Regions from separate parts of the Mesorhizobium sp. PUT5 genome, predicted to be linked through region 2. Evidence: predicted binding sites of a transcription regulator. Region 2 holds the regulator's gene; each other region holds the start of a gene.
What was found. Region 2 encodes LexA, which represses DNA repair genes until DNA is damaged. Its sites were predicted from a motif close to TGTTCNNNNTGTGTTCNG; they were not measured.
Positions count from the first base shown of each region.

Region 1: ACTDI4_RS22755 (ImuA family protein) is a predicted target of LexA. The motif match lies at 6,256-6,273, and genes of this name have one in related genera.
Region 3: uvrA (excinuclease ABC subunit UvrA) is a predicted target of LexA. The motif match lies at 4,771-4,788, and genes of this name have one in related genera.
Region 4: ACTDI4_RS20585 (helicase-related protein) is a predicted target of LexA. The motif match lies at 3,793-3,810, and genes of this name have one in related genera.

Region 1 covers NZ_JBQOSO010000004.1:61,292-68,935, forward strand. Annotated here, with positions in the region: gene ACTDI4_RS22735 (SRPBCC family protein) at 1-125, opposite strand, end outside; gene ACTDI4_RS22740 (ArsR/SmtB family transcription factor) at 125-571, opposite strand; gene ACTDI4_RS22745 (error-prone DNA polymerase) at 749-4,009, opposite strand; gene ACTDI4_RS22750 (Y-family DNA polymerase) at 4,006-5,529, opposite strand; gene ACTDI4_RS22755 (ImuA family protein) at 5,444-6,205, opposite strand; partial or broken gene istA (IS21 family transposase) at 6,426-7,616, shown strand.
Region 2 covers NZ_JBQOSO010000003.1:2,580,948-2,588,591, reverse strand. Annotated here, with positions in the region: gene gltX (glutamate--tRNA ligase) at 1-688, opposite strand, end outside; gene ACTDI4_RS14140 (ComEC/Rec2 family competence protein) at 779-3,340, shown strand; gene lexA (transcriptional repressor LexA) at 3,611-4,327, opposite strand; gene ACTDI4_RS14130 (hypothetical protein) at 4,613-4,834, shown strand; gene ACTDI4_RS14125 (right-handed parallel beta-helix repeat-containing protein) at 4,977-5,852, shown strand; gene ACTDI4_RS14120 (tetratricopeptide repeat protein) at 6,225-7,373, opposite strand.
Region 3 covers NZ_JBQOSO010000003.1:2,406,275-2,413,918, reverse strand. Annotated here, with positions in the region: gene ACTDI4_RS13300 (PopZ family protein) at 1-352, shown strand, start outside; gene ACTDI4_RS13295 (DUF72 domain-containing protein) at 404-1,216, opposite strand; gene ACTDI4_RS13290 (DUF302 domain-containing protein) at 1,305-1,715, opposite strand; gene uvrA (excinuclease ABC subunit UvrA) at 1,712-4,633, opposite strand; gene istA (IS21 family transposase) at 5,763-7,289, shown strand; gene istB (IS21-like element helper ATPase IstB) at 7,301-7,644, shown strand, end outside.
Region 4 covers NZ_JBQOSO010000003.1:3,895,562-3,903,205, forward strand. Annotated here, with positions in the region: gene ACTDI4_RS20580 (RNA-binding S4 domain-containing protein) at 1-206, opposite strand, end outside; gene ACTDI4_RS20585 (helicase-related protein) at 223-3,639, opposite strand; gene ACTDI4_RS20590 (ABC transporter ATP-binding protein) at 4,285-5,370, opposite strand; gene ACTDI4_RS20595 (ABC transporter permease) at 5,367-6,935, opposite strand; gene ACTDI4_RS20600 (iron ABC transporter substrate-binding protein) at 7,113-7,644, opposite strand, start outside.

The sequences.
Region 1 (7,644 bases), on a different contig from region 2:
TCGGGCGCGAACCACGCCTCGAGCCCTTCCCTGGTGGCCCATAGCGCCCAGACCTCGTCCACCGATGCGTCGTAAACCCGCTCCAGCCTGATCGTAGCTGCGCCCGGCTCGCTGGCCTCTATCATCACTTTCCCCCCTCGCGTTGCAGCGCGCCACGCCGTCGCGCCAAGGCGGCGTCAAACCGATCGAGCCGGCCCTCCCAAAGCTCGCGATAGCTCCGAACCCATTCGTCGATCGCCTGGAACGGCTCGGGCCGGAGCGAATAAAGGCGCCTCGCCCCGTCAGGCCTCATCGTGACGAAGCCGGCTTCGTCGAGGATCCGCAGGTGCCGCGAAACGCCGGACTGATCGATGTCGACGGCCTGAACCAGGTCGCCCACGGCCCGCTCGCCGCCTGCCAAAGCCTCGACGATACGAAACCGCGTAGGGTCAGCCAACATCTGAAATATGCTTTGTTGCATCATCATGCATATGTATTGCTGCGCATATTCGGAGTCAAGCCGCTTCGACCAATGGCGTGCCGCGTGCGACGCAGGCAACGACGCTCCGCTGCCGACATTGGGTGTCAGCAACGGCCCAGTCTCGTTTACCTGAATTTCCGCCTGGCCATTCGCGGGGTCGGGAATTCAACTTTTTCGACGTGGCTGCGCGTTGCCCGAAAACGTCAACCTTGCTCGCAACATTTGCGTTCCCCATCAGAGCGGGCTTTATGCTGAAGCATATTTTTCTTTTACGAAATCGTGCTTTGCCTACCGAAAATCCCGCGTCTTCACCTGGATTTGGTCGGTATGCCCGTAGCCGTGCGCGAGATCCCACGCTTTCTGCAGACCTCTCGAATCCGGGGCTGGCGATCCATGGTGGAACTCGTCGCCCCTCCCGTGCGGAAAAGGGAACCTCGTGTCGCGCGAGCCGACACTGGCGAGTTCCGCGGAGAGATCAACGAGTTGGTGGGCGACGATATGGACCACCTCGCCTTCGCGCTGCACCCTGCCCTTGATCCCGATCATGCCGGCACCAAGGACGGTCCGGCGAAACTGCTTGAAGACCTTCTCCCAGATGACGATGTTGGCGACAGTGGTTTCGTCCTCGATGGTCATGAACATGACACCCTTCGCCGAACCCGGCCGCTGCCGGACGAGGACCAGGCCGGCGACATCGACCCAACGCCGGTCACGCGAAGCGACAGCGTCGGCGCTGGTCAGGAATCGCCGGGCCGCGAGGTCCTTCCGCAGAAAGGAAACGGGATGCTGGCGCAGCGTCAGCCCGACATGACCGTAATCCTCGACGACTTCGCTGCCGGCAGTCATCGGCCGCAACGAGACGGTTGGCTCCGTCTGCTCGGCGACCGGCAAGGCTTCCCGGACTGCCGCCGCGGCGAATAGCGGTAACGGTTCGTCGCGTAGCGCCTTGATCGACCAAAGTGCCTCCCGCCGGGCAAGGCCGATGGAGGGCCGGAACGCATCGGCCTCGGCAAGCTCACTGAGGGCCGCGGCGCGAATGGCGGCGCGCCGCCAAAGATCATCGACCGAGCGGAATGGCTGCTCGGCACGGCAGGAGACGAGGCGCGCGGCTTCCGCATTTCCCAGTCCCTTGACCAGACGCAAGCCGAGGCGAACGGCGAACCGGCCATCATCGGCGTCCCGGGGTTCGAGCGTGCAATCCCAACGGCTTGAATTGACACAGACGGGGCGGATTTCGACGCCATGCTCAACCGCGTCGCGCACGATTTGCGCCGGCGCATAGAAGCCCATGGGCTGGGCGTTCAAAAGTGCCGCACAGAACACGTCCGGGTGCCAGCATTTGAGCCAGGAGCTCGCATAGGCGATGAGAGCGAAACTGGCTGCATGGCTTTCGGGAAAGCCATAGGAGCCAAAGCCCTCCAACTGCTTGAAAGTCCGCTCGGCAAATTCCCGATCATAGCCGTTATCGACCATGCCCTGGACGAGCTTTTCACCGAATTTCGAGACGCCGCCCGTGTGCTTAAAAGTTGCCATGGCGCGGCGGAGCTGGTCGGCCTCGCCGGCGGTAAACCCGGCGCATTCGATCGCCACCCGCATCGCCTGCTCCTGAAACAACGGCACGCCGAGCGTCTTGCCGAGCACGGCCTCAAGCTCGGGCTTGGGATAGATGACATCCTCCTTGCCCTCTCGTCGCCTGAGATAGGGGTGGACCATGTCACCCTGGATCGGTCCCGGCCGCACGATCGCGACCTCGATGACCAGATCGTAGAAGGTCCGCGGTTTGATGCGCGGCAGCATCGCCATCTGGGCGCGGCTCTCGATCTGGAAGGTGCCGAGCGTATCGGCCTTGCGGATCATGGCGTAGGTGCGCGGATCCTCGGCCGGAATCGTCGCGAGGTCGAGCCGGATGTCCTTGTGTTCGGCGAGAAGATCGAAGCCGCGGCGCATGCACGACAGCATGCCGAGCGCCAGCACGTCGACCTTCATCATCTTCAAGGCATCAACGTCGTCTTTGTCCCATTCCACGACCTGGCGATCGGCCATGGCCGCAGGCTCGATCGGTACGAGCTCATCGAGCCGATCGCGGGTCAAAACGAATCCGCCCGGATGCTGGGATAGGTGACGGGGTGTTCCGACGAGTTGATGCGCAAGCTCCAGCGCCAGCCTCAGACGGCGATCGCCCATGTTGAGGTTCAGCCCTTCGGCATGCTTCTGCTCGACGCCTTCGGACCAGCCCCAGACCTGCGAGGACAATGTCTTGGTCAGGTCCTCCGGCAGGCCGAGCGCTTTACCGACGTCGCGAACGGCCCCTTTGGAGCGATACCGGATGACCGTCGAACAAAGCGCGGCGCGGTCGCGTCCATAGGTCTCGTAGACCCACTGGATGACTTCCTCGCGCCTTTCGTGTTCAAAGTCGACGTCGATGTCGGGCGGTTCTCGGCGTTCTTCCGAAACAAAGCGTTCGAACAGCAGGTCATTGCGATCCGGATCGATCGAGGTGATGCCGAGCACGTAGCAGACCGCTGAGTTGGCGGCCGAGCCGCGTCCCTGGCACAGGATTTCCTTTGAGCGCGCAAAACGCACGATCGAGTTCACCGTGAGGAAGTAGGGTGCATATTCGAGCTTCTCGATCAGGCGTAATTCGTGCTCGAGGTTGCGCCGGACCTTGGAAGGCAGTCCTTCCGGATAGCGGTCGACGGCCCCTTCCCAGGTCAACTTTTCGAGCGCCTGCTGAGGGGTAAGGTCGGGATAGAGCTTCTCTTCGGGATACTGATAGGCAAGCTCGTCGAGCTTGAACGGGCAGCGCTCCATGATCTCGATCGTGCGGGCGAGCGCTTCCGGGTAGCGGCCGAACAGCCGGTGCATTTCTTCGGGCGGTTTCAGGTAGCGATCGGCGAAACGCTCGCGCCGATGTCCGAGCTCGTCGATGGTGACGTTGTGGCGGATCGCGGTGACGACATCCTGCAGGACCTGGCGGCCCGGCTCGTGAAAGAGCGCGTCATTGGTCACGACCGTGGGGACACGCACGGCGGTCGCCATGTCGGACAGCTCCCAAAGGCGAAGCTGATCGTTGGGGCGCCGGCGTAGTGTCAGCGCTATATAGGCGCGATTGCCAAAGGACTCCCGCAGCCGGCGCAGCTGCATGGCGCAGGTCTCATCGGCAACGTCCGGCACCAGCACTGCAATCAGTCCTTCGCCGTAGGCAACGACATCGGACCATTCCAAATGGCATTTCGCCTTGCCCGCCCTGCCCTTTCCAAGGGACAGCAGCCGACAGAGGCGCGCATAGGCTGAGCGGTCCGTCGGATAGACGAGCACCGACATGCCGTCAGCAAGATCAAGTCGGCATCCGACGACGAGACGGAGTCCGGTGGCCTTGGCAGCCTCATGCGCGCGCACGACGCCGGCGAGGCTGTTTCGATCAACGACGGCAAGTGCCTCGACGCCCATCGTGGCGGCCGTCGCGAACAGTTCCTCGCAACTGCTCGCACCGCGCAGGAACGAAAAATGGCTCGTCACCTGAAGCTCGGCGTAGCGCGGCCCGCTCATCCGAAGATCCCGTGCAGGAACCAGCGCTGGCTGCCGCTCTCCGGACGCTCGCCATCGCCGGACCGGAACAGCCAGTAGCGCTCGCCGGTGTCATCCTCGACCCGGAAATAATCCCGCACCGTCGCGGTTTCCGCGTCGCGCTTCCACCATTCTCCCCGAATGCGTTCCGGTCCGTCGGCGCGGCGAACCCGCCGGCGAACGCCGCGCCATGTAAACCACACCGGCGGATTGTCGGGCAGAAGCGCCATGGTCTCGATCGGTTCCGGCCGGGACAGCAGGCGCGGCGGCCGCGGCCAGTCACCGTCCCAGGTCGCGCCCGTTTCAGGGGCGAGTGGCGGGACACAGGCGACGGAGCGCTCGGGGACATCGCTTTGGACGGGCGTGAAACGGCAAAGGCGCTTTTCTCCGACACGGTTCGCAAGGACATCGATCAGGTCCGAAATATCCGCCTGCGGTTCCTCGACCAGCGAGGATATGGTCTGCCGATCCCGCAATGGCTCGACGAGGATCGCTGCCAGTTCCATCGTCTCAATTCCGAATCCCGGATCGATGGTGTCGATCTTCTCGCAAAGCAGCCGCGTCAGACGTTTTGCGTCTCGAACCGGCTGCGCTGTGCCGACACGGATGGCTTGCCTCGTGTTGTCGACGAGATGGAACAGCAGATCGAGCCGGCGCGCGCCAAGGCCTTTGGTTTCCAGGATCTGAGACAAAGCCTCGACAAGCCTGGCGGTATAGCGGGCAATCGTCTCTGCCGCCCCGATCGGCTCAGCGAAGACGCGCCGGACCTCGACGATTTCGGCTTCGCGGAACGGCTCGATCGGCTCGCCGACATTGCCAAGCGCCTGATCAAGGCGGCGGCCGATTTCAGGACCGAAGCGCAGCGCCAGCGGCGCGCGCGGTTGATCCAGGAGATCGCCGATACGATCGAAGCCGAGCGTGCGCAGGCCTGTGACAATATCGGGTTGCAGCCGCAGCGCCGCGATCGGCAGACGCCGCAGAAGAGGCGCAGTTTCGCCCCGAGGAATGACCAGGGTGGAGCGTGCGGCAAAGCGCGCGCCGGCATGCGCCGCGCCCCATGTGTCGGCGATCGCGGCGCGCGCCTCGACACCGGATGCAGCAAAGCGCTGGACGATCGTGCTCAGCATGACGTCCTCGCCGCCATGGAGATGATCGGCGCCCGTGGTGTCGATCACCAGACCATCCGGCGGATCGGCCATGACGACGGGCGAGATGCGTTGCAGGGCCCAGAGCGCCAGCTTCTCCAGTCCTTCCGCATCCGCGCGTGGATCGGCATCGATGACGACCAGCCCCGGCGCGAGTGCCTGTGCCTTCGCCACCGGCATGCCGGTGCGAAGCCCAAGTGCTTCGGCGTTCGCGTCAAGGGCGGTGACGACGCGCCGATTGCCAACCCGGCTTATAAGGACGAGCGCTGCCTCACGCGGAGGCGATGCGTCGCCCGATTTCCTTCGAAGACGGTCCACCGGCCATCGCGGAAGGAAGAGCGATACGACCCTTGCCATCGCAAGCTTCCACTTCAATGTCTGCGCTGTCGCCGGCGCGACAGCGGATGAGTTCAAGGAGCCAGCGCGCCCGGCCCATGCCCGGGACGGGGAGCTGGGCAGAGGGGAGAACCGACACCCGCCAGCGCGTGACGCTTGCGGTCGGCTGCCCGAAATCGCCGGCCTCGGTCTGGCGGCGCCAGCGCCGCACAGCGATGCCGATTGTGCCGGAGGCTTCAGCGGCGAGCTGGAGCCGCCGCGAAGCCGTCATCGAAAGTCGGGCAGTCTCGGCGACGACAGCACCGAGACCGCCATGGCGAAGCCCTTCCTCAAAGCAGGCGAGCAACGCCTTTTCATCGCCTGCCTCGACATGGATCAGCCGGTCTGGGTGAAGTCCGGCCTGCGCGATCGCCGGCATAAAGAGATCACGCCGCGTCACCACCCAGAGAACCTTGCCCTTGGTGCGCGCCGCGATGCCGGCCGTGAATAGCGCAGCGGCAGCGCCATCCACCGCGCCGTTACCGCCCCCCGCCACCTCATGCAGGCACCCCAGCGCCAACCCGCCTCCCGGAAGCCTCCGATCGAGTTCCGCTACGCCGAACGGCAGCACCTTGCGGGCACGGCCTGTCCCGCCTTCGAGGCGCGCGATGCGCTCTCGAAGTTCGGTGATGACGGGACTGGCGACGGAATCCGACATATCGAAAAAGGCTGCTCCTTGAGGCTTTGCAAAGGGTCTCTCCGCTGGTATGTTCTTTATTTGTTCTCTATTGCCTAATGAGTCAATCGGACTCGCAAAAGAGTCTTTGTTGATTTCCGCCGAGAACTGACCCGGGATTGAGGGATTTTTCCATCGAGAAGTGACCCATGTTTGAACCCACCCCTGCTTGATGAGCGCAGGGGACATTGGAGTGATAGACATGGCGTTACTGAGCGTTATCCGGCGCTGGCATCTGCGGGATGGACTTTCGATCCGGGAGATTGCGCGGCGTACGGGACTGTCGCGGAACACGATCCGCAAATACCTGCGATCCGACGAGGTCGAGCCTCGCTTCAACGTGCCGGAGCGGCCGAGCAAGCTCGATGCCTATGCCGAGCGGCTGTCGGCCTGGCTGAGGACGGAAGCGAACAGGCCGCGCAAGCAGAAGCGCACGATCAGGCAGTTGCACGCCGACCTGATGAGCCTCGGCTACGAGGGTTCTTATGGCCGTGTCGCCGCCTTTGCGCGTGCCTGGAAAGAAGAGCGTCAGCGCCAGATGCAAACGAGCGGGCGCGGTACCTTCGTGCCGTTGGCATTCGAGCCCGGCGTAGCCTTCCAGTTCGACTGGTCGGAAGACTGGGCGATGATCGGCGGCGAGCGCACCAAGCTGCAGGTTGCGCACTTCAAGCTCAGCTACAGCCGTGCCTTCATGGTGCGGGCCTATCCGCTGCAAACGCACGAGATGTTGTTCGATGCCCACAACCACGCCTTCCGGGTTCTGGGCGGCGTTCCCCGGCGCGGGATCTACGACAACATGCGCACGGCGGTCAACAGGATCGGCCGCGGCAAGGAACGACAGGTCAATGCCCGCTTCTCGGCCATGGCCAGCCACTATCTGTTCGAGGCCGAGTTCTGCAATCCGGCCTCGGGCTGGGAGAAGGGACAGGTCGAGAAGAACGTCCAGGATGCCCGCCACCGGTTGTGGCAGCCGATGCCGCGCTTTCAATCGCTGGAGGCGCTGAACGACTGGCTGGAGCGGCGATGCCGGGAGCTGTGGCAACAGATCCCCCATGGCCTCAGACCCGGAACGGTCGAGGACATCCGGGCCGAGGAGGCTCAGTTCCTGATGCCGATGCCTCGGCTCTTCGACGGCTTCGTCGAATACACCAAGCGGGCCTCTCCGACCTGCCTGGTCCATCTGGAGCGCAACCGCTACAGCGTGCCGGCATCCTTCGCCAACCGCCCTGTCAGCCTCCGGGTCTATCCGGAACGGATCGTGGTTGCCGCCGAAGGGCAGCTCATCTGCGAGCACCGCCGCATCATCGAGCGGTCGCACGACCGTCTTGGCCAGACCGTCTACGATTGGCGGCACTATCTGGCGGTCATCCAGCGCAAGCCGGGAGCCTTGCGTGCGGATTTCGGAAAGTCGGGACAGTGGT
Region 2 (7,644 bases):
TATGCGCCATCTTCGGCACCGGCCAGCCCATGGCGTCGTAGATCACCGTCTGGCGGGCGGCGTTGGTGAGGTGGTCGTCTCCCCGGATGATGTGGGTGACGCCCATGTCGTGGTCGTCCACAACCACCGCATGCATATAGGTGGGGTTGCCGTCGGAGCGCAGGATGATGAAATCGTCCAGGTCCTTGTTGGGGAAGCGCACCTCACCCTGCACGAGGTCGTGCACCAACGTCTCGCCCTCGGAAGGCGCCTTGATTCGGATGGCGCCGCGCACGCCCTTCGGCGCTTCGGACGGGTCGCGGTCGCGCCAGCGCCCGTCATAGCGCGGCGGGCGCCCCTCGGCGCGGGCCTTCTCGCGCATCTCGTCCAGCTCGGCCGGCGTGGCATAGCAGTAATAGGCCTTGCCGAGGCGCACGAGTTCCTCTGCGACCTCGCGGTGGCGAGGCGCCCGCTCGAACTGCGACACTGGCTCGCCGTCGCAGTTCAGGCCCAGCCACGACAGGCCCTCGAGAATCGCTGCCGTTGCGGCTTCGGTGGAGCGTTCGCGATCGGTGTCTTCGATGCGCAGCAGCATGGTGCCGCCGGTGTGCCTGGCATAGAGCCAGTTGAACAGCGCCGTTCGCGCGCCGCCGATATGCAGGAAGCCGGTGGGCGAGGGGGCGAAGCGGGTGACGACCTTGTCGGACATGGGGCTCCCGGTGGGGCGGGTGGAGGTATGAGCTTTCGAAGCTCGGGCGTTCATGTAGCATAGGAGGTCGGTGGCGCAAGGGGCGAGACCGTGGCCGGAGGGGACCGAGGCACGGATTGGAGCGGAAACGCGGCGGCGAACGACGTCAGCGAGCGCGATCTGCTTGGCCGCGGGCCGGGGGCGGCGGTTTTGTTTGCTCCGGTTTCCCCGCCTGTGCCGAACCGCGGTCCCGCGCAGGAGGCGACGCCATCCGCCCAGGAGGCCAGGGCGTCATTCCTGAAAGCCGTGCACGGCCGTCGGAGCCGGCTTTCCGTCAGGCGTCTGCGGGCCGGCGTGGCCGAGGCCGCCGAACTGGAACTTGACCGTGGCGCGGCCTTCCTGCTTGTGCCGGTGTTTTTGGGCGCAGGCATAAGCTGGTATTTTGCGCTGCCGCAGGAGCCCGGTTTCCTCCAGCCGGTGGCGATCTCGCTGGCGCTGGCCGTGATCGCATTCACGGCGCGGTCGCGGCCGCGTGCGTATCTGCTGTCGATGGCCGCGTTGATGTGCGCGCTGGGTGTGCTGGCCGGCAAGCTGGAAACCTGGCGTATGGACACGGCCATGCTGGGCGCCGAGATTTCGACCAGCGTCACCGGCAGGGTTGTTTCCATCGATCGGATGGCGAGCGGCCGGGTTCGGCTGACCGTCGACGTGACGCAGACGGCCCGGCCCAAATTGCGCTACGCGCCCGAACGGGTGCGGCTTTCGGCGCGCAAGGTGCCGGATGGACTGCGGCCCGGTATGACCGTGAGCGGCTTCGCCCGGCTGCTGCCGCCCACCGGGCCGGTGCGGCCAGGCGGCTATGACTATTCCTTCCAGAGCTTTTTCGACGGAATAGGTGCAACCGGTTTCTACCTGACCGACCCCAAGCTGCTGGCCTCGACCGACATTCCTGCCCGAGCGTTCATGTCCACCGCCATCGAGAGCGCGCGAGAGACCGTCGCGGCTCGCATCCGGGCCGGCATCGGCGGCCCCGAAGGCGAGATCGCGGCTGCGCTGATCGTGGGCGTGCGCGCCGGCATTCCGGAAGAGATCAATGAGTCCATGCGGCGCACGGGCATCTATCACATCATCTCGATCTCCGGCCTGCATATGGCGCTGGTGGCCGGAACGATCATGGGTCTGCTGCGCGGGGCGTTCGCGTTATTCCCGGAATATTCCTCCCGCCATCCGGTGAAGAAATATGCGGCTTTCGCGGCGCTGGTCGCCACCGCCGCCTATTTGCTGATCTCTGGCATGGTGGTCGCGGCCGAGCGCAGCTTCGTCATGCTGGCGGTGATGCTGGTGGCCGTGCTGTTCGATCGCGCGGCACTCACGCTGCGGAACCTTGCCATATCGGCACTGGTCGTCATCCTGGTTTCGCCCCATGAAGTGGTCGGGCCGAGCTTCCAGATGTCGTTTGCGGCAACCGCGGCACTGGTGGGCGGCTTCGCAGCCTGGACGGACTATCGGGCCGGGAAGGTTCGCCGGGTCCGGGCACACGGGCCAGGACGCGGATTGGCGGGCGTCGTCGCCGGCTGGTTCTGGAAGAGCCTGCTTGCGGCAGCGGCCACCACGATCGTCGCCGGTACCGCCACCACGCTCTACGCGGCCTGGCATTTCCAGCGGGTGTCGCCGCTCAGCCTGTTCGCCAATCTCGCCGTGATGCCGGTGGTGTCGCTCGTCGTCATGCCCTTCGCCGTGTTCAGCGCCCTTTTGATGCCGTTCGGACTCGACTGGCCCTTCCTCTACGTGATGGGCAAGGGGCTGGCGGCGATGATCGCCATCTCGAACTGGCTGTCGGAGCGTTCTCCGGTCGACGGCATCGGCCTGATCTCGCTCGAATCGGTGCTTCTGACCACGGTGGCGCTGGTGATCGGCACCATGGCCACGACGCGGCTGCGACTGGCCGCGATACCATTCGTGGTTCTCGGGCTGCTGACGCTGCGCGCGGTGCAGGCACCCGACGTGCTGGTCTCGGAAGATGCACGGCTCGTCGCAGTGCCGATCGGAGGCGGGGAGATCGCGGTCAACCGGGAGCGGCCGAACGCGTTCACCATGGAGAATTGGAGCCGTGCGCTGAATGCGGAGATCGCCGTCCCGCCGGAGGCGCTGAAAGGGCGCGACCTGCGCTATGCGGGCGAGGGTGCGCCGGACCTGCCGCCGGGATCGCCCTTCATGTGCGCCGCCCGATCGTGCGTGGCCCGCCATCCTTCGGGGGCGATTGTCGTGCATGCGGCAAATACGGCAGCGGCGCGGCCGGCCTGCGCGTTTGCCGCGCTCATCGTCATAGATGACGCGACGGCGGCCGATCCCTGCAGCGATCCGCTCGTGGCCGTGCTGACCAAGCGCGATCTCGCCCGGTCCGGCAGCGCGGCCATCCGCTTCGACGCGAATTCCGCTGCCGCGCCTGCCGAAATCCGGTTCGCAGTCGAAAACGACTATCGTCCGTGGCATCTCCAGCGCCGGTTTTCGCGCGAGGCGAGAGGTCTGGCGCCCTATCAGGCCAATTCCGGCCCCAGAAGTCGCGCTCAAGGAATCTCCAGAACGGCCAACCGCAACGAGAACAGTTCCAAAGCGCCCCATGGCAGCCAGGGCGATCGCGGCCGAGGCGATGACGAAGCCGACGACGGCTGAGATGGCAGGCGCATCGAGCAACCTTCCAGGCCGGTGGTGGAGGGAGCCTCGCGCTCTGAACGATATCAAGGGACGTATCGGCATGCGGACGGCAAGAGAGCCCGCCCGATAGCGCTGCCAGCCACATTCGCTGGCTGCCTGAGCCCGCAGCTAGGCAACAACACGGGGCAATCACGGGGCAATATGGAATCTCTGCCCGTGATTTCCGCGCGCAAGGGACCGGACGGCCCGGAGAACCTCCCGAATGGGGCAGGCCATCGGCAACTGTCGTCAATATCGCCGGATCAGCCCGACCAGCTTGCCCTGGACCTTCACCCGGTCCGGCCCGAAAATGCGCGTTTCATAGGCGGGGTTAGCCGCTTCCAGCGCAATCGACGCGCCCTTGCGGCGGAAACGCTTCAGGGTAGCTTCCTCCTCGTCTACCAGCGCCACCACGATTTCACCCGGATTGGCGGTGTTTGCGTTGCGGATGATGACCGTATCTCCATCGAAGATGCCGGCCTCGATCATCGAATCGCCCTTGACCTCAAGCGCATAGTGCTCGCCGCCGGCGATCATGTCCGGCGGCACCGAGATGGAATGGGTCTTGTGCTGGATGGCGTCTATGGGCACGCCGGCTGCGATCCGGCCCATAACCGGGATGGAAATGGAGGCCGTGGCCTCGTCGTCGTTGCCCGGCGCCTGCCGCGGCGCCTCCCTGGCCGGCCGGCCGAGACTGCCCTGGATGACGCTGGGCGAGAACTTGCGCGCGGCATTGAGGCCCGGCGCGATCGAATCGGGCAGCCGCAGCACCTCAAGCGCGCGCGCGCGGTTGGGCAGCCGGCGGATGAAGCCGCGCTCCTCCAGTGCCGTGATCAGCCGGTGGATGCCTGATTTCGACGCAAGATCGAGCGCTTCCTTCATTTCGTCGAAGGAAGGCGGAATGCCGCTCTCCTTCAATCTTTCGTGAATGAAGAGGAGAAGCTCGTGTTGCTTGCGCGTCAGCATGGTGCCCCCGAATGATCGGAATCGGAAAAACAAACCCGGAACAAACACTATCTGTTCCAGTTGTGTTCCGCAACGCTTAAAGTTCGATGAATGTTTGGGAGGGCGGGTGGCATTATCCTGCGCCGAGGCTCCGCCAGAGGCCCGGCTCCGTCCGGTCCCTTTCGCCGGTCGCCGAGCCGCTTCAAATCATCGTGAAGTAGCCGGGAGGGCAAGAACCGGCCGGTGCGCGCTCTAGCTATTCGTCCGGGGGATTTCCAGAGGTGCCATCTTTCACAGGAGAATAGCATGATCAAGACAGTTCTGATCGCTGGTTCGCTGACGGCTATTGCCGCCTTCCCGGCATTTGCCGCAACGGATTACTGGGTGGCGCAGGATGCCGGCACCAAGAAGTGCCAGGTCGTGTCCAGCAAGCCCGACGGCAAGAAGATGATGGATGTCGGCAGCAAGATGTATACGGCCAAGGCGAATGCCGAAAAGGCCATGAAAATGCTGTCGGCTTGCAAATAGCCTGCTCCGTGCCTGCCCGGCTATGCGCGCCTATGCGCCGGCCGGGCTTCTCGTCTGTGCTGCAGGACGCTTGGCCGATGGGCCGCGCAGGCGCATGATAGGCTCCCATGCGGGTCGAACTGTTGGAAAGGCGGGCGGTGCGATGGTCAGGCGTTTGGCATGCATAACGGCTGCGGCACTTGCCGTCGTTCCGGCCTCCATGGACGGTGCCCGCGCCGGCGACACCGTTGCGGCCATGGAGACCGCCCGGCCGGGTTCGCCGGATGCAGGCGTTCCGGCTGGAACGAAACTAACCACCTACACCGGCCCGATGACGATCACGCAGGCTGGAACCGTCATCGAAGGGCAGATCATCAACGGTTCTCTTCGGATTACTGCTCCCGACGTCATCATCAAGAACTGCGTCATCAACTATGATGGCTGGTGGGGCATCGACGCCGAAGGCGCCAAGAACATCACCATCCAGAACTGCGAGATCACCGGCCCCGGCTATGCCAAGAACGCCAATGCGGCCATTCTCGGCAGCGGCAACTTCATCGGCAACGACATCTCCAAGTCGGAGAACGGCATTGTCCTGACCGGCGGCGCCAGCACGGTGAAGGGCAACTATATCCACGACCTCGCCGCCGCCGGCGCCGACCCGCACTATGACGGCATCGCCGTGCAGGGCGCCCAGAACGGAGTGCTGATCGAGGGCAACACGGTGATCGGCCGCGATACCTCCGACATCTTCATCAAGAACAATTTCGGGCCGATCAACGACGTCACCGTCAAGGGCAACCTGCTGCTCGGCGATGCCGGCTATCAGGTCTATGTCGACGGCCGTGACAAGGGCGGCGCCATCACCGGCGTCACCATCGCAGACAATTACGTGCAGAAGGGGGGATATGGCTATTATTCGGTGGACAACAGCAAGCCCCTGATTTCCGGCAATGTCGAATTCCTGCCGGGTAAGATGCCGCGTTCGATGCTGGAAACGGGAGTGCATCCGGCTGGGTGGCCGGCAACGCCCGAATAAAAGATGAGGTCCGGCGCCACCGGGCACGCTTCGGCAGAAGCGCCCCGGTGCGGCGCGTGACCATCGCGAAAATAGGCAAGTTGACTCCCGAGCAGGCGCGATAGGTCGCAAAGGATTTGCTGGCGTCCGTAAGGCGACGTCGGTGCTGCCCGCGGATATTGCAAGTTTGCATTTTTCCTTGCGGAAGAAGCCGACAACGGCGAACCGTGTGGGCAATCATTGGTGCCATGTATTCAGAGCGACTACTGTCCCCGCCGGACGCTTCCGTAAGGCCCCGAGGGGCACAATTTTTCGAAGCCGTAAAAAGGGCGTGCTTAAATGCGTCTCACATTGAGACGTTTGACCCGGACACCGCCTTGCCTTTGGCTTAAGTCAGTCACACCCGCCGCCCCAATTCGGGGTGCCACCGCCGATTGCGCAGGCAAAGTCGTCTTGCGACTGCCGCATTTCCCAATAATTCCGCTCGTCGCGCAGGCGGTCGGCATAGAGTTCTGTGTCGGCCGATGGCTCGCCTTCGGTTGCGGGATTTGCAATCGCAATGGCCATGACCAGCCCGACGATGGCCATCGATACCAGGACCGGATCGATATCTCCTGCCTTGGTTCCGGCAACTGTTTCGGGAGGCTCGGAATAGGAGTCCGCGAATGGCGTACCGATGGAAATCCCATAGCGTTGACTGAGCCTGGTCGATGCATAGCGGTCGCCCAGCTTCGCCGCTGCTGTCAGCCATGCCACCGCCTTCTTGTCATCACCCGTGTCGGAAAAATACTTGCCGACGCGTTCCATTGCCCGTGAGTGGCCGAGAAGTCCTGCGCGCTCATGCAGGCCGAGTGCCTCTTTCTCCGTATCCTTGAAGACAAGCCCGTCGCGTCTGCCCTGCGCTCTGCCTTTATCCCTATCGAGGTCGTAAAGCGTCGCCAGCATCTCCATGGCGTCGATGTCGCCCTGGGCCGCTGCGGCTTTCAACAGCCTTTCGGCGAGCGCCGCATCCTTGGGGATGCCAAGGTGGTCGGTGATGCTGTCGTAGTCGGGGATGAGGAAGCGCGCCGCGGTGGCCTCCGCCATGGCATCGTTCTTCTTTATCAGGGGATCGAGCCCGTTCCACGCCTTTGCGAGGTAATTGTCGCTGGTTTGTCGGTCGAAAGCCGGCGCTCCCGCCAGCGGATCACTGTTCCCATACATGAGCCCAAGCCGGTAAGACGCCTCAGGCCGCCCCTGCGCGTCCGCCTTGGATAGCCAATAGAACGCCTTCGCGGCATCGACCGGCACACCTATGCCGTCATAATACATCACACCAAGCGCGCCCTGGACCGCCGCGTTTCCTTCCATGGCCGCTTTCGCGAAAGCAGCGTTCGCATCCACCGGGCGCTTGTCGGTCAAGGCCTGCAACGCGATATCGATGGAGTTCTCGCCTTGTCCCGCAGCTGACGCGAATGTTTCACCCGCGAGCAACACAAAAGCCGCCATCACAGGGATGCATCCGGCATGATGGAGCGCCTTGGCGGCACGACGGATTCTCATCTCGCTTTCCTCCAAAGCTTAGCCAAGAACCGTCCTCGCCCGCTGAGCCAATCGCATCGTAGCCACCAACGGGCGGGCACCGACCACGTTAGCCATTTCCGCGCGCGGTGGCCTTAAATGAGGTCATGATCCATGTCAGGGCCAGGCCCAGAAAGGCTCCCAGAACCGCCCACACCAAAATCGACCAGATCGAGAAGGGCGAATTCAGGCGACTGGCGGTATTCAGAAGGGTCATGTCGATAAAATTTAGGACGATGGCGCCAACTACGGC
Region 3 (7,644 bases), 170 kb from region 2:
CGGGATGGTTTTCGAGCGACACGAGCCGGAACTGGAATATGGGCAGCCGTCGCCGGTAACGGTCGAGGCGGAAGCCGCTGCGCCGCCGACGGAGACTTCGCCTGACATGTCCGCAGAGGCATTGTCCGCGCGGCCGGCCCTGGTGTCGGAGCAGACCAGCCGGCAGGTGGCTGCCGCCTTCGAGGAGCTTTCCGAGGCCTTTGCTAGCCGCAGCCGCAAGACTTTCGACGAGATGGCGCAGGAAATGTTGCGCCCGATGCTGCAGGACTGGCTGGACAACAACCTGCCGACGCTGGTCGAGCGGCTGGTGCGCGAGGAAATCGAGCGCGTGGCGCGCGGCGCAGGCGCCTGATGCCGCTGCTGCCTGCCGGGCAGCAAAACAAGATCCTGCCTGATGCCGTGCTCAGCCTTTTTGTGCCACGCGCGACATCAACGCCATCGCGCCGAACGGTGCACGGACCTTTCCCTCGGTGATGAAGTAGACGAACACGTCGCGCGGCTTCACGGGCGCCTGCGCGGCCGGGTCGGCGCGTGGCAGGTCTTCGGGCACCTTGCCCTCGGCCCAGATCCTGGCCCGCGCGGCCCATTCGTCCAGTGAAGCGGGCGTGTAGCAGTCGGGATTTTCGTCCTTGCCCGTTTGCAGCCGGGCATAGACGAAATCGCCGGTCACATCGGCGATGGCCGGATAGGTGGCATGATCGGCATAGACGATCGCCGCACCGTATTTGCGCGCAAGCGCCACGAATTCCGGCACCACGAAGGAAGGATTGCGAACCTCCAGCGCATGGCGCAGCTTTACCCCGTCCTGGCTTTCGGGCAGCAGCTTGAGGAAGGCCTCGAAATCGTCCGGGTCGAACTTCTTGGTCGGGGCAAACTGCCACAGGATCGGGCCGAGCTTGTCGCCGAGAGCGGCCACTCCGGACTCGAGGAAGCGCATCATCGATTCGCCGGCTTCCGCCAGCACGCGGCGGTTGGTGATGAAGCGGTTGCCCTTCAATGAGAATACGAAGCCGTCCGGCGACTCGGCTGCCCATTTGACGAAGGTCGGCTCCTTGAAGCTTGAATAGTACGTGCCATTGACCTCGATGGTCGGAACCTGCCGCGAGGCGTAGTTCAACTGCTTCGCCTTGGCCAATTTTTCGGGATAGAAGGCCGTGTCCCACGGTTCGAAGGTCCAGCCGCCCATTCCTGCCCGGATGGTTCCCGACTTGGCCATGCGCTCCTCCTCCAATTCGTCCGCATCATTCGTGCTAGTGCAATAAATCCGGCACGGTCCGTCAGGCCGGTCCGGGGATAGGCGGGGTCTACGGCTCGATGTCGGTTGCGACGCCCGCTGCGTTTTCCAACCCTTTCGCCAATGCCTCCACGGCTTGTCCGCTCGTCGCGCCGAGCCCGTGCCGGCCGGCAATCCACTCCGCCGCGTTATAGGAAAGCCAGACCCTGCCGGTCTCGTCCTCCCAGGCCAGTGCCTTGACGGGCAGGTCGATACCGGCAATCTGCCGGTCCTGCATCAGCGGCGTTCCGCCCTTCGGGTGGCCGAAAATGAGCAGTTGCGTGGGACGCAACGGCATGTCCGCCTGCGCCGCGCCAGCGGCATGGTCTATGCGGGCAAAGACCGTAAGGCCGGCTTTCGTCACCGTTTCTACCAGCCGGTCGATCGTCTCGGCGACCCCGAAACGGCTTTCGATCGAAACGATGCCGTTCTCGCTCGTCACTCGGCGGCTTCCCGCTTGCTGCCCGGCCGCCGCTCCAGAAGTTCCTTCAGGAACTGGCCGGTGTAGCTGCGCGGTTCGGCAACGATGTCCTCGGGCGTTCCGGCCGCGACCAGTTCGCCGCCGCCGTCGCCTCCTTCCGGCCCCAGGTCGAGGACCCAGTCGGCGGTCTTGATGACCTCCAGATTGTGTTCGATGACCACAACGGTGTTGCCCTGCTCGACCAGTTCGTGCAGCACCTCGAGCAGCTTGGCCACGTCATGGAAATGCAGGCCCGTGGTCGGTTCGTCCAGAATGTAGAGCGTCCTGCCGGTGGCCTTGCGCGACAGTTCCTTGGCCAGCTTGATGCGCTGCGCCTCGCCGCCGGACAAGGTCGTGGCCTGCTGCCCGATATGGATGTAGCCCAGGCCGACCTGCTTCAGGGTTTCCAGCTTGTCGCGCACGGCCGGAACCGCGGAGAAGAATTCCACGCCTTCCTCCACCGTCATGTCCAGCACATCGGCGATCGACTTGCCCTTGAAGGTGACGTCCAGCGTCTCGCGATTGTAGCGCTTGCCATGGCAGACGTCGCAGGTGACGTACACGTCGGGCAGGAAGTGCATCTCGATCTTGATGACGCCGTCGCCCTGGCAGGCTTCGCAGCGCCCGCCCTTGACGTTGAAGGAGAAACGGCCGGGCTGGTAGCCGCGTGCCTTGGCCTCCGGCAGGCCGGCGAACCAGTCGCGGATCGGCGTGAAGGCGCCGGTATAGGTGGCCGGGTTGGAGCGCGGCGTGCGGCCGATGGGCGACTGATCGATGTCGATCACCTTGTCGAGGAATTCCAGCCCTTCGATGCGATCGTGCTCGGCCGGATGCTCGCGCGAGCCCATGATGCGGCGTGAGGCGGCCTTGAACAGCGTCTCGATCAGGAAGGTGGACTTGCCGCCGCCCGAGACGCCGGTAACCGCGGAAAACGTGCCGAGCGGAATCTCGGCGGTCACGTTCTTCAGGTTGTTGCCGCGCGCGCCCACCACCTTGATGCGCTTGCCTTTCTTGCCGGGTCGGCGCTGGTCCGGAACCGCGATTTCCAGTTCGCCCGACAGATACTGGCCGGTGATGGAGTTCGGGTTCGCCATGATCTCGGCCGGCGTTCCCTGCGCGATCACCCGGCCGCCATGGATGCCGGCGGCCGGGCCGATGTCGACCACATGGTCGGCATGCAGGATGGCGTCCTCGTCGTGCTCGACCACGATCACCGTGTTGCCGAGGTCGCGCAGGTGCTTCAGCGTATCCAGCAGGCGGGCATTGTCGCGCTGGTGCAGGCCGATGGACGGTTCGTCGAGCACGTAGAGCACGCCGGTGAGGCCCGAGCCGATCTGCGAGGCGAGCCGAATGCGCTGGCTCTCTCCGCCCGACAGCGTGCCGGAATTGCGGGCAAGGGTGAGGTAGTCCAGCCCGACATCGTTGAGGAAGCGCAGCCGTTCGCGGATTTCCTTCAGGATGCGGACCGCGATCTCGTTCTGCTTGTCGTTGAGCTGGGCCGGCAACTCTTCAAACCAGCCATTGGCCTTGCGGATGGAAAGCTCCGTCACCTCGCCGATGTGCTTGCCGGCGATCTTGACCGCCAGAGCCTCGGGTTTCAGCCGGTAGCCCTTGCAGGCCGGGCAGGGGGTGGCCGACATGAAGCGCTCGATCTCCTCGCGCATCCATGCCGATTCGGTCTCCTTCCAGCGCCGCTCCAGGTTCGGGATCACGCCCTCGAAAGTCTTGGTGGTCTTGTAGGAGCGCAGGCCGTCGTCGTAGTGGAACGTCACCTCGCGCTCGCCGGTGCCGCGCAATATGGCCTGCTGCGCCTCGGCGGAGAGGTCCTTGAATTTGTCGCCGAGCTTGAAGCCATAGGCCTGGCCAAGCGCTTCCAGCGTCTGCGCATAATAAGGCGAGGTCGACTTCGCCCAGGGTGCCACGGCGCCGCTGCGCAGCGTGACATTGTCGTCGGGAACGATCAGGCTCGGGTCGATGGCGCGCTGGCTGCCCAACCCGTCGCAGGTCGGGCAGGCGCCGAACGGATTGTTGAAGGAAAACAGCCTGGGCTCGATCTCGGGGATGGTGAAGCCCGACACCGGACAGGCGAATTTTTCCGAGAACAGGATGCGCTCATGCGTCTCGTTCTTGGATTTGTAGGCCGATTCCTCCGAGGTTTCGCTGGCCGGCAGGGGCCGGTCCGCGAATTCGGCCACGCACAGCCCGTCGGCCAGCTTCAGCGCCGTCTCGATGGAATCGGCGAGCCGCGTGGCGAGATCCGGGCGCACGACGATGCGGTCCACCACCACGTCGATGTCATGCTTGTACTTCTTGTCCAGCGCCGGCACGTCGGCGATCTCATAGAAGATGCCGTCCACCTTGACGCGCTGGAAACCCTTCTTCTGCAGTTCGGCGAGTTCCTTGCGATACTCGCCCTTGCGGCCGCGCACCATCGGGGCCAGCATGTAGAGACGGGTGCCTTCCTCCAGCGCCAGCACCCGGTCCACCATCTGGCTCACCGTCTGGCTTTCGATCGGCAGGCCGGTGGCAGGCGAATAGGGCACGCCGACCCGGGCAAACAGGAGCCGCATGTAGTCGTAGATTTCGGTGACGGTGCCCACCGTCGAGCGCGGGTTGCGCGAGGTGGTCTTCTGTTCGATGGAGATGGCGGGAGAAAGCCCGTCGATCTGGTCGACATCCGGCTTCTGCATCATCTCCAGGAATTGTCGCGCGTAGGCCGACAGGCTCTCGACGTAGCGCCGCTGCCCTTCGGCATAGATGGTGTCGAAGGCAAGGGAGGATTTTCCCGAGCCTGACAACCCCGTCATCACGACGAGGGAGTCGCGAGGCAGGTCGAGATCGACATTCTTGAGATTGTGCTCGCGCGCGCCGCGAATGGAAATGAACTTATGGTCGGCCATTGCCGGTCCGCCGCCTCAGAACTGGAATTTCGGATTGGCGGGGATTCCCGGCCGCTCCACATATAGGTCGTTTTGACGTCGCGTCGAGAAACGCATGCCTTGCGTTTAAGCGCCTTTTGCCCGGAGCGGCAAGCGAAAAGAACAAAGGTCGAACATGCTCCTGACAAAGGGGACGGCTACCGCGTTTGTGGCGACGATCACATTTTTCCCGACAGGCTCCCAGGACTTGACGCAGCGGAAACCAGGGGCCACATTCAAGGCGTCCCCGGAACCGATCGCCCTGATGTGCGATCTTCGTGCCGAACAGGCGGCCTGCGAGGCGCCGCAGGCCAGCGAATCAGAGCTCCGGACGGCAGAAGGAGCAACGAACAGAGGAGTGGAGGCATGAGTCCACCGGACAGTTACCTGAGGCTCCACCTGCATGTGGAGCCGCGGTCGGCCTAGGCACCGCAGGGCTTTTCGGCTTGGCGGCAAGCCGGTCAACCGTTCCCCAACAATCAGAGACTTCTGTCGGATCGTCGGCTGAGCGCCGCGGAGCATCCGAAATCCAAAGCCGGTTAAATATCCCGGTGAAAGTGATTGGAACTGATCATAAGGCCCCGGCCGCATTGCACAAGCAGCGGCGGGGCCGTTCTCGTTTGATGCGACATTCCTGCGTAGCGTGGCAAGTGGGGCAACTCGCGCCCTGACGGAGGCCGTAGCGTTGGTGCTGCCATGTGCCGCGGCGGGGGCTCAGGCCTCCCGGTGTCGCCCCAATGTGTCAGTGTCGGCAAGTCGGGATGCGACGCCGTTGGCTCAGTGACGTGGGGGGTGCAGCGAGCCGACGCCTATATCGACGGTGATCGAGCCGGAAACACGCACCTCCATGTCGCCGATGTTGAAGCGCGTGCCCGGTGCAGTCTCTTCCAGTTCAGGCGCGGGCCTGACGATGCGGTATGCAAATTCCGAGGGATGTCGCCCCCCGATCCCGAAATGATGCCGCCCCCTCGTTCCGAGAAATAGTCGCCCCCTGATTCCGAGATGAAGCCGCCCCCTTGGATGCGGCGTTTGGGCCGGGCGCTCTGCTGGTGAAAGTTCCTTCTTTGGCTTGTCCGAGGGAAGGAACGAGATGCCGGCGGAGAGATTGGCGATGCGGCGTGTCCGCGAGATTTTGCGATACCGATTTGAGGAAGGCCTTGGCCACAAGGCGATCTCGTACCGGGTGGGCGCTGCACCTTCGACGGTGCGCGAGACGCTCCGGCGCGCTGCGACTGCCGGATTGACCTGGCCGCTTGGCGAGGAGGTCACGGACACGGTTCTGGAGGCGGCGCTCTATAAGGCATCCGGAAAGAAGACAGGACACCGCCGTAGCGTCGAGCCGGACTGGGCCGAGATCCATCGCGAGCTGAAGCGCAAGCATGTGACGCTGCAGATCCTGTGGGACGAATACATCGCGCTCCATCCCGACGGCTACCGCTATAGCCGTTTTTGTGACCTCTACAGGGGGTGGGCGGCAAACCTGCCGGTAACGATGCGGCAGAACCATGCCGCCGGCGAGAAGCTGTTCGTCGACTATGCCGGCGACACGGTGATGGTGGTCATAGATCGGCTGACGGGCAAAATGCGTGCTGCGCATCTGTTCGTGGCGGTGCTCGGCGCATCGAGCCTGTCCTATGCCGAGGCGCGCTGGAGCGAGACGCTGCCGGACTGGATCGGCTGCCACGTCAATGCGCTGGAGAGCTTCGGCGGCGCGCCGGCTCTGTTCATTCCCGACAATGCCAAGGTGGCGGTGATCAAGGCCTGCCGTTACGATCCGCAGGTCAACCGCACCTATGCCGGGATGGCGGCGCATTACGGCAGTTCGGTGCTGCCGACCCGACCGCGCCGTCCCCGAGACAAGGCAAAGGTCGAGGCGGCGGTGCGCATTGTCGAGCGCTGGCTTCTGGGTCGGCTACGCCATCGCGTCTTTTACAGTCTGGCCGAGGTCAATGCGGCGATCGGCGATCTGCTCGTCGATCTGAATGATCGCCGGGTGCTGCGCCGTGTCGGGCGCACGCGGCGGCAATTGTTCGAGCAGATCGACCGCCCGGCACTCCGGCCGCTGCCGGCGGAACGCTATGTCTTCGCCGAATGGCGGATCCGGCGTGCCGGCCTCGACTACCATGTCGAGATCGATCGGCATTATTACTCCGTTCCCTGGCGCTTCGCGCGCGAGCAGATCGAGGCCCGCATCACGGCGAGCACCGTCGAGCTGTTCCGCAAGGGCGAGCGGATCGCCGCCCATATGCGCTCCAGCGGCAATGGCCGGCATACCACCGTCCCCGAGCATATGCCGTCGTCGCACCGCCGCTTCGCCGACTGGACGATCGAGCGGATCAGCCGCGAGGCCTCGGCGATCGGTTCTGACGCGGCGCTCCTGTGCGAGAAGATACTGGCCGACCGGCCGCATCCCGAGCAGGGCTTCCGCGCCTGTCTGGGCATCATCCGCCTGGCCAGGGGCTTTGGCCGGGAAAGGGTCAACGCCGCCTGCGGCCGCGCGCTTGAGATCGGCGCGCGGACCTACGGCTCGGTCCGCTCCATCCTGGACAACCATCTCGACCGGACGACCGCCCCGCGGACGGCGTCGGCCAAGCCCATCGACCACCCCAATATCCGCGGTTCCCGCTATTACCACTGAAGGAGAAAGGCATGCTTGCACATCCCACCCTCGATCGCCTGAACGCCATGGGCTTCACCGGCATGGCCCGGGCATTCGACGAACTCACCGCCAATGCCGAGGCCGAACAGCTCAGCCATATCGAGTGGCTGGGTCTGCTGCTCGACCGGGAATGGAGCTGGCGCTACGATCGCAAGCTCGCGGGCCGCCTGCGCTTTGCAAAGCTGCGTCACCAGGCCGCCCCCGAGGATGTCGACTATCGCAGTGAGCGCGGTCTTGATCGGGCCCTGTTCCTCAAGCTCATCGCCGGCGACTGGATCGATGCCCACGACAATCTGGCGATCTGCGGCCCGGCGGGCGTCGGCAAGAGTTGGCT
Region 4 (7,644 bases), 1.3 Mb from region 2:
GCGGCCACCTTCCACACCAGGATGCGGCCGTCCAGCGTGATCGTCAGCACGTCTCCGGGCCGCACGAGATCGGATGCCTGCGCTGCTTTGTCGCGATTGATGCGCACGCGCCCGGCCACGACCAGCCGCGCCGCCAGCGAGCGCGATTTCACCGCACGCGCGAAAAACAGCCATTTGTCGATGCGCTGCCGGCCGTCGGCGTTCATCGCATCGGCCCCGAACCTACTTCTTGAGCTGGTCGCGCAGCGCGGCGAGCTTGGCGAAGGGCGAATCCGGATCGATACGGGCCGGACGCTCCTCGCGCCGGTCGCGGAGCCCCGGCTTGCCCTGGCCGCCGCCGTTCCTGTCCTTGCCGTCCTGCCGGCCACCCTTCCATTCGGGCCGGCCCTCGCGGCGCCCCTTGCCTTCGGCCTGCCGGCCGCCGGGCTTGCCCCCGGGCCCGCCGCCAGGATTGCCTTCGGAATTGCCCTTGAAGCGCGGACGGCCGTCTTCCCGGCCGTTCTCGCGCGCGGCACGTCCCTGGCCGCCGGCAGCCTCGCCGCCATGGCGGGCGCCGCCGCGCTGGCGCTGGTCGTGCCGCTGGCCGCCGCGCCGGTGCTCGAAGCGGGCCTGCCGCCACAGCAATATGGGCTTGGGCGCTTCCTCCTCCGCGGCTTCGACCCCAGGGGCTCCGGCAGATGCAGCCTCGCCAGCCATGGCGACGGCGGTGACGGTCGTGCCGCCGTTCCCCTCCCCCTCGAGGGGAGGGTGGCCGGACGAAGTCTGGTCGGGAGGGGTCCCCTCAACCGCTCCGGCGTCCTCATTGTTCAACGCTTGATCTGAAACGGCCGGCTGTTCTGCAAAGGGGGCGTCGGAACCTGTTTCAGCGACCGCCTCCGCCGCCTGCGGCGACACCTCCCCCTCAAGGGGGGAGGAGGGCTTCGACCCGGCCGCCTCGTCAAGGCTCTCCACCGCCGATGGCACTGCCCCTTCGGCATCCATGGTCTCGCCACCGGCCGTTGCGGCCTCAGCCTCGTGCGAAGCCTCGTCGACTCCGGTCGTTTCCGTCTCCGAGACGCTTTCCACTGCTGGCTCTGCCGCGGCTGCCTGCGCGGCCTTTGCCACCTCTGCGGCGGCCTTGGCCTCGGCCGCTTCCCGCGCCGCCCCGTCGATGGCCTCCAGCCTCGCCTTGACCTCCTCGGCAGGCTTGGCCTCCGAACGGTAGCCGAGACCCTTGAGGATTTCCTCCATGTCGTCGGCCGTGGCGCCCAGGATCGACATCATCGCCGGCGTCACCGTGAAGGACTGGCCGTCATAGGCGCCGTCCGGGCGCGGGCCCAGCCCCGGCTTCCAGTTGGTGGCCGGGCGGATCAGATCGGCCAGCCGCTCCAATATGTCGACGCGCACGGCGCGCCGGCCGAGATTGCGGAAGCCGGCGAGACGATAAAAGGCCTTGTCGAATGCCGGGTCGACCACCACGGAGGTGCGCCCCGTGGCCAACGCGTTGACGACGTCGCCGAAGCCAGGCTTGTCCTTGCCGTCGTTCTTGAGCGCCCACAGCAGCGTGACCAGCCCGGCCGGCGCCGGCTTGACGAGCGACGGCACGAAGACATGGTAGGCGCCGAAGCGCACGCCGAGCCGGCGCAGCGCGGCCCGGCCCTCCTGGTCGAGCGAGCGCATCTCCTCGGCGATGTCGCGCCGGTTGATGAGACCGAAACTCTCCGAAAGCTGGAAGGCGATGCCGCGGGCGATGCCGGAAAGCTGCTCGGCCGCCTTCAGGTCGACCAGCGGCTTGAGGAACTGCTCGACCTGGAAATTGACGAAGCGCTCGGCGCGCGCCGCCACCTTGTCGCGCGCGGCCCCGGTGAGTTGCTCGTCGGCCAGAAGCACCACGCGCGGCTTCAACGCGTCCTCGCCGGCAACCAGCGTGCCGATCGGCGCGCCGATCCAGCGCAGCGTGCCGTCGGACCCGAGCGCGATGTCGCCGTTGCCGGACGCGGAAAAGCGCTCGGCCCGTGCCTCGAACTCCGCGGCCAGCGCCTTCTGCGCCGCCGTGCGCACGGCCTTGGCGTCCTCGCCCCCCGCGCTCTGGTCGGCGGTGAAGCGGAAGCCCTGAAGCTCGCCGACATGATGGCCCTCGACGAGGACGGTTCCGTTCGCACTTATTTCGGCATCAAGCATGGTATTTTCTCTAAGGCGCCGCATGAGGACGGAAGTCCTGCGGTCTACGAAGCGTTTCGTCAACCGCTCATGCAGCGCATCCGACAGTCTGTCCTCGATTTCTCTTGTCTTTTCCTGCCAATGTGTCGGATCGGCCAGCCAGCCCGGGCGGTTCGACACGAAGGTCCAGGTGCGGATCTGGGCGATGCGGTGCGACAGCGTGTCGATGTCGCCCTCGGTGGTGTCGGCGCGGCGCACCTGTTCGGCCATGTAGTTTTCGTCGACATGGCCGTGCCGGGCAAGGTCGGTGTAGATGGACGCGATCAGGTCGGCATGCTGCGCCGGAGCGATCTTGCGGTAGTCTGGCAGCGCGCAGGCCTCCCACAGAAGCGCCACCCGCTCGCGCCCGGCGGCGAGCGCGCGGATGTCGCCGTCCCTGGACAGGAATTCGAGCGCCTGCGCGTCGACCGCCGGCAGGGCGCGCGTCAGCCCTTCCACCGGCGCATTGGTCTCGATGGAGCGCTTCAGCGCGTCAAGCGATGAAAAATCGAAATCGACGGTGCGCCATTGCAGCACCTTCACCGGCTCGAAATCATGGCTTTCGATCTTCTGCACCAGCTCGTCCTCGAGCGGATCGACCCGGCCAGTGACGCCGAAGGTGCCGTCGCGCATATGCCGCCCGGCGCGGCCGGCGATCTGGCCGAGCTCGGCGGCGGTGAGCTGGCGGAACTGGTAGCCGTCGAACTTGCGGTTCTGGGCGAAGGCCACATGGTCGACGTCGAGATTGAGCCCCATGCCGATGGCGTCGGTGGCCACCAGATAGTCGACGTCGCCGGACTGGTAGAGCGCCACCTGGGCGTTGCGGGTGCGCGGGCTGAGCGCGCCCAGAACCACGGCCGCCCCGCCCTGCTGGCGGCGGATCAGCTCGGCGATCGCGTAGACCTCGTCGGCCGAGAACGCCACGATGGCCGAACGCCGCGGCAGGCGGGTGAGCTTCTTCGACCCGGCATAGGCCAGATGCGACAGGCGCGGACGGGTGACCACCGACACGCCCTTGAGCAGCTTCTGCAATATGCCCTGCATGGTGGCCGCGCCGAGCAACAGCGTTTCCTGCCGGCCGCGCAGATGAAGGACCCGGTCTGTGAAGATGTGGCCGCGCTCCAGGTCGCCGGCAAGCTGCACCTCGTCGATGGCCACGAAGGCGGCGTCGGTCTCGCGCGGCAACGCCTCCACCGTGCAGACCGAATAGCGTGCGCCGGCGGGCTGGATCTTTTCTTCGCCCGTGATGAGCGCCACCTTGTTGGCGCCGACCTTCTCGCACAGCCGTCCGTAGACCTCGCGCGCCAGAAGCCGCAGCGGCAGGCCGATGAGCCCGCTCTCATGCGCCACCATGCGCTCGATGGCCAGATGCGTTTTGCCGGTGTTGGTGGGACCGAGCACGGCCGTCACGTCACGCCCCGACAGGATCAGCGGCTGGTTCGCCTTCGGCTGGAAATTCATCGGCCGGAAAAAACCTTTCGCGCCCGCGTTCGTCTTGTCCGCGTTTGTCTCGATTGCCCCGCGACACATAGGCATTCGCGGGCGCGAGTAAAAGCGGAATGTTCGGCGAGGCCGGGATCGGAGGCGCCCGTCCTCCACCGCCGGATTAATGTTTGGAACGAGTCTGGAACGAATCGGCGACGAATCACTGACTCCTGCCGATTCACGATTCGTTCACGGCTACATATGGACATTTCCGGGCATTTTCGCACCACATGCTGAATCCGCGCCGCCACTGATCGCCGCGCCGCGCCGGCTCGCGTTAACGTTTTGCCGGCTCGGGCCCCGCACACGCCGCCGCTGCACCGGCACGCCGCTTCAACCTCTTGAAAAATCATCCATTTCTTAACGGGCATTAACGCTTCGGCCCTGCCAAACGCGCTTCGGAATTAACGATCCGGCCAAAGCCGGAACGAATCAGCGACGAATCGGCTATGGACGAAGTTTCACGTTTCGTTCGCCACAACATCTTGTGCCGTCCACAGCTTTTCCACCGACGATCCACAGGCGCTCCGAGATATTTGCCGGCTGCCGCGCGCCCGGCGTTAGCATTTATGTGCCGGAACGGCACAGGCATCGCCCGGTACAGCCGCCGGGACGCGGACGTCAGGCAAGGACATGGGCGGTGCCGACGACACGGATCAGCACCACCTCGCCCACGGCGGGCGCGTCGACGCCGGCCTTGCGCAGCATCAGCGGCCTGCCGCCGATGGCCGCCGCCTCGGGCGGATCGGGGCTGTTCAGCAGCTTCACCGCCACCGCGCAGCTCGCGCCGGCGAATTCGGTTTCGGTCACCTCGCCATAGAGCAGGCCGGGCCGGGCGGCGGCGGCCTCCTGCCGGCTCGCGCGTTCCAGCGTCACCTGCTCCGGCCGCAGCATGATGCGCGCGATGTCGCGCCTTTCGCGGGTCTCCAGGGCGATGCGGCCCAGCGGGGTCTCGGCGAAACCCTCGGCGATCCGGGCCGGCAGCACCAGCGCCTCGCCCAGGAACTCGGCCACCATGCGGTCCTTGGGCTTGAGGTAAAGCTCGCGCGGCGTGCCCACCTGCCAGAATTTGCCCTCCCGCATCACGGCCACCTGGTCGGCGAAGGACAGCGCCTCGGCCTGGTCGTGCGTGACCAGGATGGTGGTGATGCCGGCCGCCTCCAGCAGTTCCGCCACCGCCTTGCGCATGGAGGCGCGAAGGCCGGTGTCGAGCGCCGAGAACGGCTCGTCCAGCAGCATCAGGCGCGGCTTCATGGCCATGGCGCGCGCCAGCGCCACGCGCTGCTGCTGGCCGCCGGAAAGCTGGTGCGGCCGCCGCTTCAGTATGGCCGCGTCGAGCCCGACGATATAGGCAAGCTCGGCGATGCGCTCGGCGCGCCGCTCGGCGTGGCGGGCCAGGCCGAAGCCGATATTGTCGGCAACAGTCAGGTGCGGGAACAATGCGCCGTCCTGCGCCACCAGGCCGATGCCGCGCAAATGCGCCGGCACGGCGCCCGCCTCGTCGGCCAGCACCTCGCCGTCGAGCACGATGCGGCCGCGGTCGGGCGCCTCGAAGCCGGCGATGAGCCTGAGCAGGGTGGTCTTGCCGCAGCCGGACGGGCCGACGATGGCCGTGCGCGTGCCGGATGCCACGGCAAGGTCGACGCCGGCCAGCGCCGCCACCGGGCCGTAGCTCTTGGCGACGTCGTGAAGCTCCAGCAGGCTCATCGTCCGGCCATCCGTTTCGACTGGACATAGAGCAGCCATGTCAGCGGCAGCGACAGCGCCACCATGATGGCCGCATAGGGCGCGGCCGCCGCATAGTCGATCTCGCCGCTGTGGTTCCAGAAGGCCATGGCCAGCGTGCGCGTGCCGTTGGGCGCCAGCATCTGGGTCGCGGTCAGTTCGTTGGTGATGCCCAGCGCCGAAAGCGCCAGGCCGGCGGCAGCCCCCGGCGCCGACAGGCGGATGGTGGTGGCCCACAGCGCCCTGAGCGGCGGCCGGCCGAGATTGGCCGCCGCGCGTTCCAGCTCCACCGGCGCCTGGGCGATCGAAGCGCGCAGGCTGATCAGCGCGCGCGGCAGGAACATCAGGCCATAGGCTGCGATGATGGTGAACAGGGTCTGGTAGAGCGGCAGGGCGACCCGCACGGTGATGGTGACCAGCGCCAGCGCCACCACCACGCCCGGCAGCGAGCCGGCGACGTAGTTCAGCCCCTCAAGCCCCCGTTGCAGGCGGCCCGGCGCGCGGATAGACAGCCAGGCCATGGGGATGGCGGCGAGCGTGGCCAGAAGACCGCCGGCCAGCGCCAGGAACAGCGTCTGGCCCAGCGCCAGCCCGATCTCGTCCATGCGCCAGACCTGCGCGCCGCCGTGCATGAGCCAGCGGCCGATGGTGATGAAGGGCACGCCCAGCGAAAGCATGGCGACGACGAGGGGCAGGGCCAGGCATGGCAGCGTCATGCGGCCGAGCCTGGCGCGCTGCTGCAGCCGCGCCGCACCGGGGCCGACGCGCGCATAGCGCTCCTCGCCGCGCACCAGCACCTCGACGCCGAGCAGGGTCAGGCAGCACAGCACGAGCACTCCCGCCAGCATATTGGCGGCCGCACCGTTGAAGGTGGACTGGAACTGGTCGACGATGGCCGTGGTGAAGGTGTCGAACCGGATGAAGACGTAGAGCCCGTATTCGGCAAGCAGATGCAGGCCCACCAGCAGCCCGCCGCCGCAGAGCGCCAGCCGCAGTTGCGGCAGGACCACGCGCAGCAGGACGCGGCGCGGACTGAGGCCGAGCGAGGCCGCCGCGTCCTCCAGCGCCGGGTCGAGACGGCGCAGCGCCGCCGCGATCGGCAGATAGAGGAAGGGGAAATAGGCGATGACGGAGATGAACACCCCCGCCCAGAGCCCGTGCATGCCCGGCACCAGCGTGACCCAGGCATAAGAATGCACGAAGGCGGGCACGGCGAGCGGCGCCACCGCCAGCCACGACCACAGCCGCGCGCCGGGCAGATCGCTGCGCTCCGTCAGCCAGGCCAGCGCCACGGCCAGCGCGGCCGAGACCGGCACCGTCAGCACCACCAGAAACAGCGTGTTGGTGAGCAGTTCGCCGACGCGGGGACGAAACACCAGCGCCGACACCGTCTCCCAGCCGGCCTGGAAGGCGGCCACCACGACGAAACCCAGCGGCAGCGACGCGAACAGCGAGACCGCGACCGCCGCGATCGGGATCCACGGCACGCCGCCGTGCCGGCGCGCGCGCCGGCCCTTCACGGCTGCCGCCGCGAGGTCCTGGCGCATGGTGCCGGCCGACGCCATCGCCTCACGCAGCGAAGGAGCCCGGCCGAGCCGCGGCCGGGCGGGCGGAGGCGCGACCGTGAATGCGGATCATGGATGTCGGCCTTTCAAAAACGGAATGCCCCCGCGCAGAGATCTGCCGCGGGAGCGGAAGCGTTGCTCTTTTAAGGCGAACGCGACCTAAAGCAAGCCGGCAGCCGTCATCAGGTCGGTCACCTTCCTGGAATTGAGTTTCGAAGGATCGACGGCCGGCGCGTCCAGATCGGCCAGCGGCACCAGCTTGGGATTGGATTCGGCGCCGACGCCGACCGCATATTCATAGGAGGTGCCGTTCTTCAGCACGTCCTGCCCGCCCTTGCCCGCCACCCACTTCAGGAACGCCTGCGCTTCCTTGGGATGCTTGCTCGACGCCAGCACGCCGCCGCCCGAGATCGACACGAAGGCGCCGGGGTCCTGGTGCTTGAAATAGTGCAGCGCGACGTTGTTGCTGTTCTCGCCGGTCTTGGCCTGGTCGCCGAAGTAGTAATAGTGGTAGATGACGCCTCCGTCGATCTCGCCGGCATTCACCGCCTTCATCACGGTGCCGTTGCCGCGATACGCGGTGAAGTTCTCCTTCATGCCCTTCAGCCATGCCGCGGTCGCCTCCTCGCCCTTCAACTGCAGCAGGGCGCTGACGATGGCCTGGAAGTCGGCGCCTGAGGGCGAGGCCGCC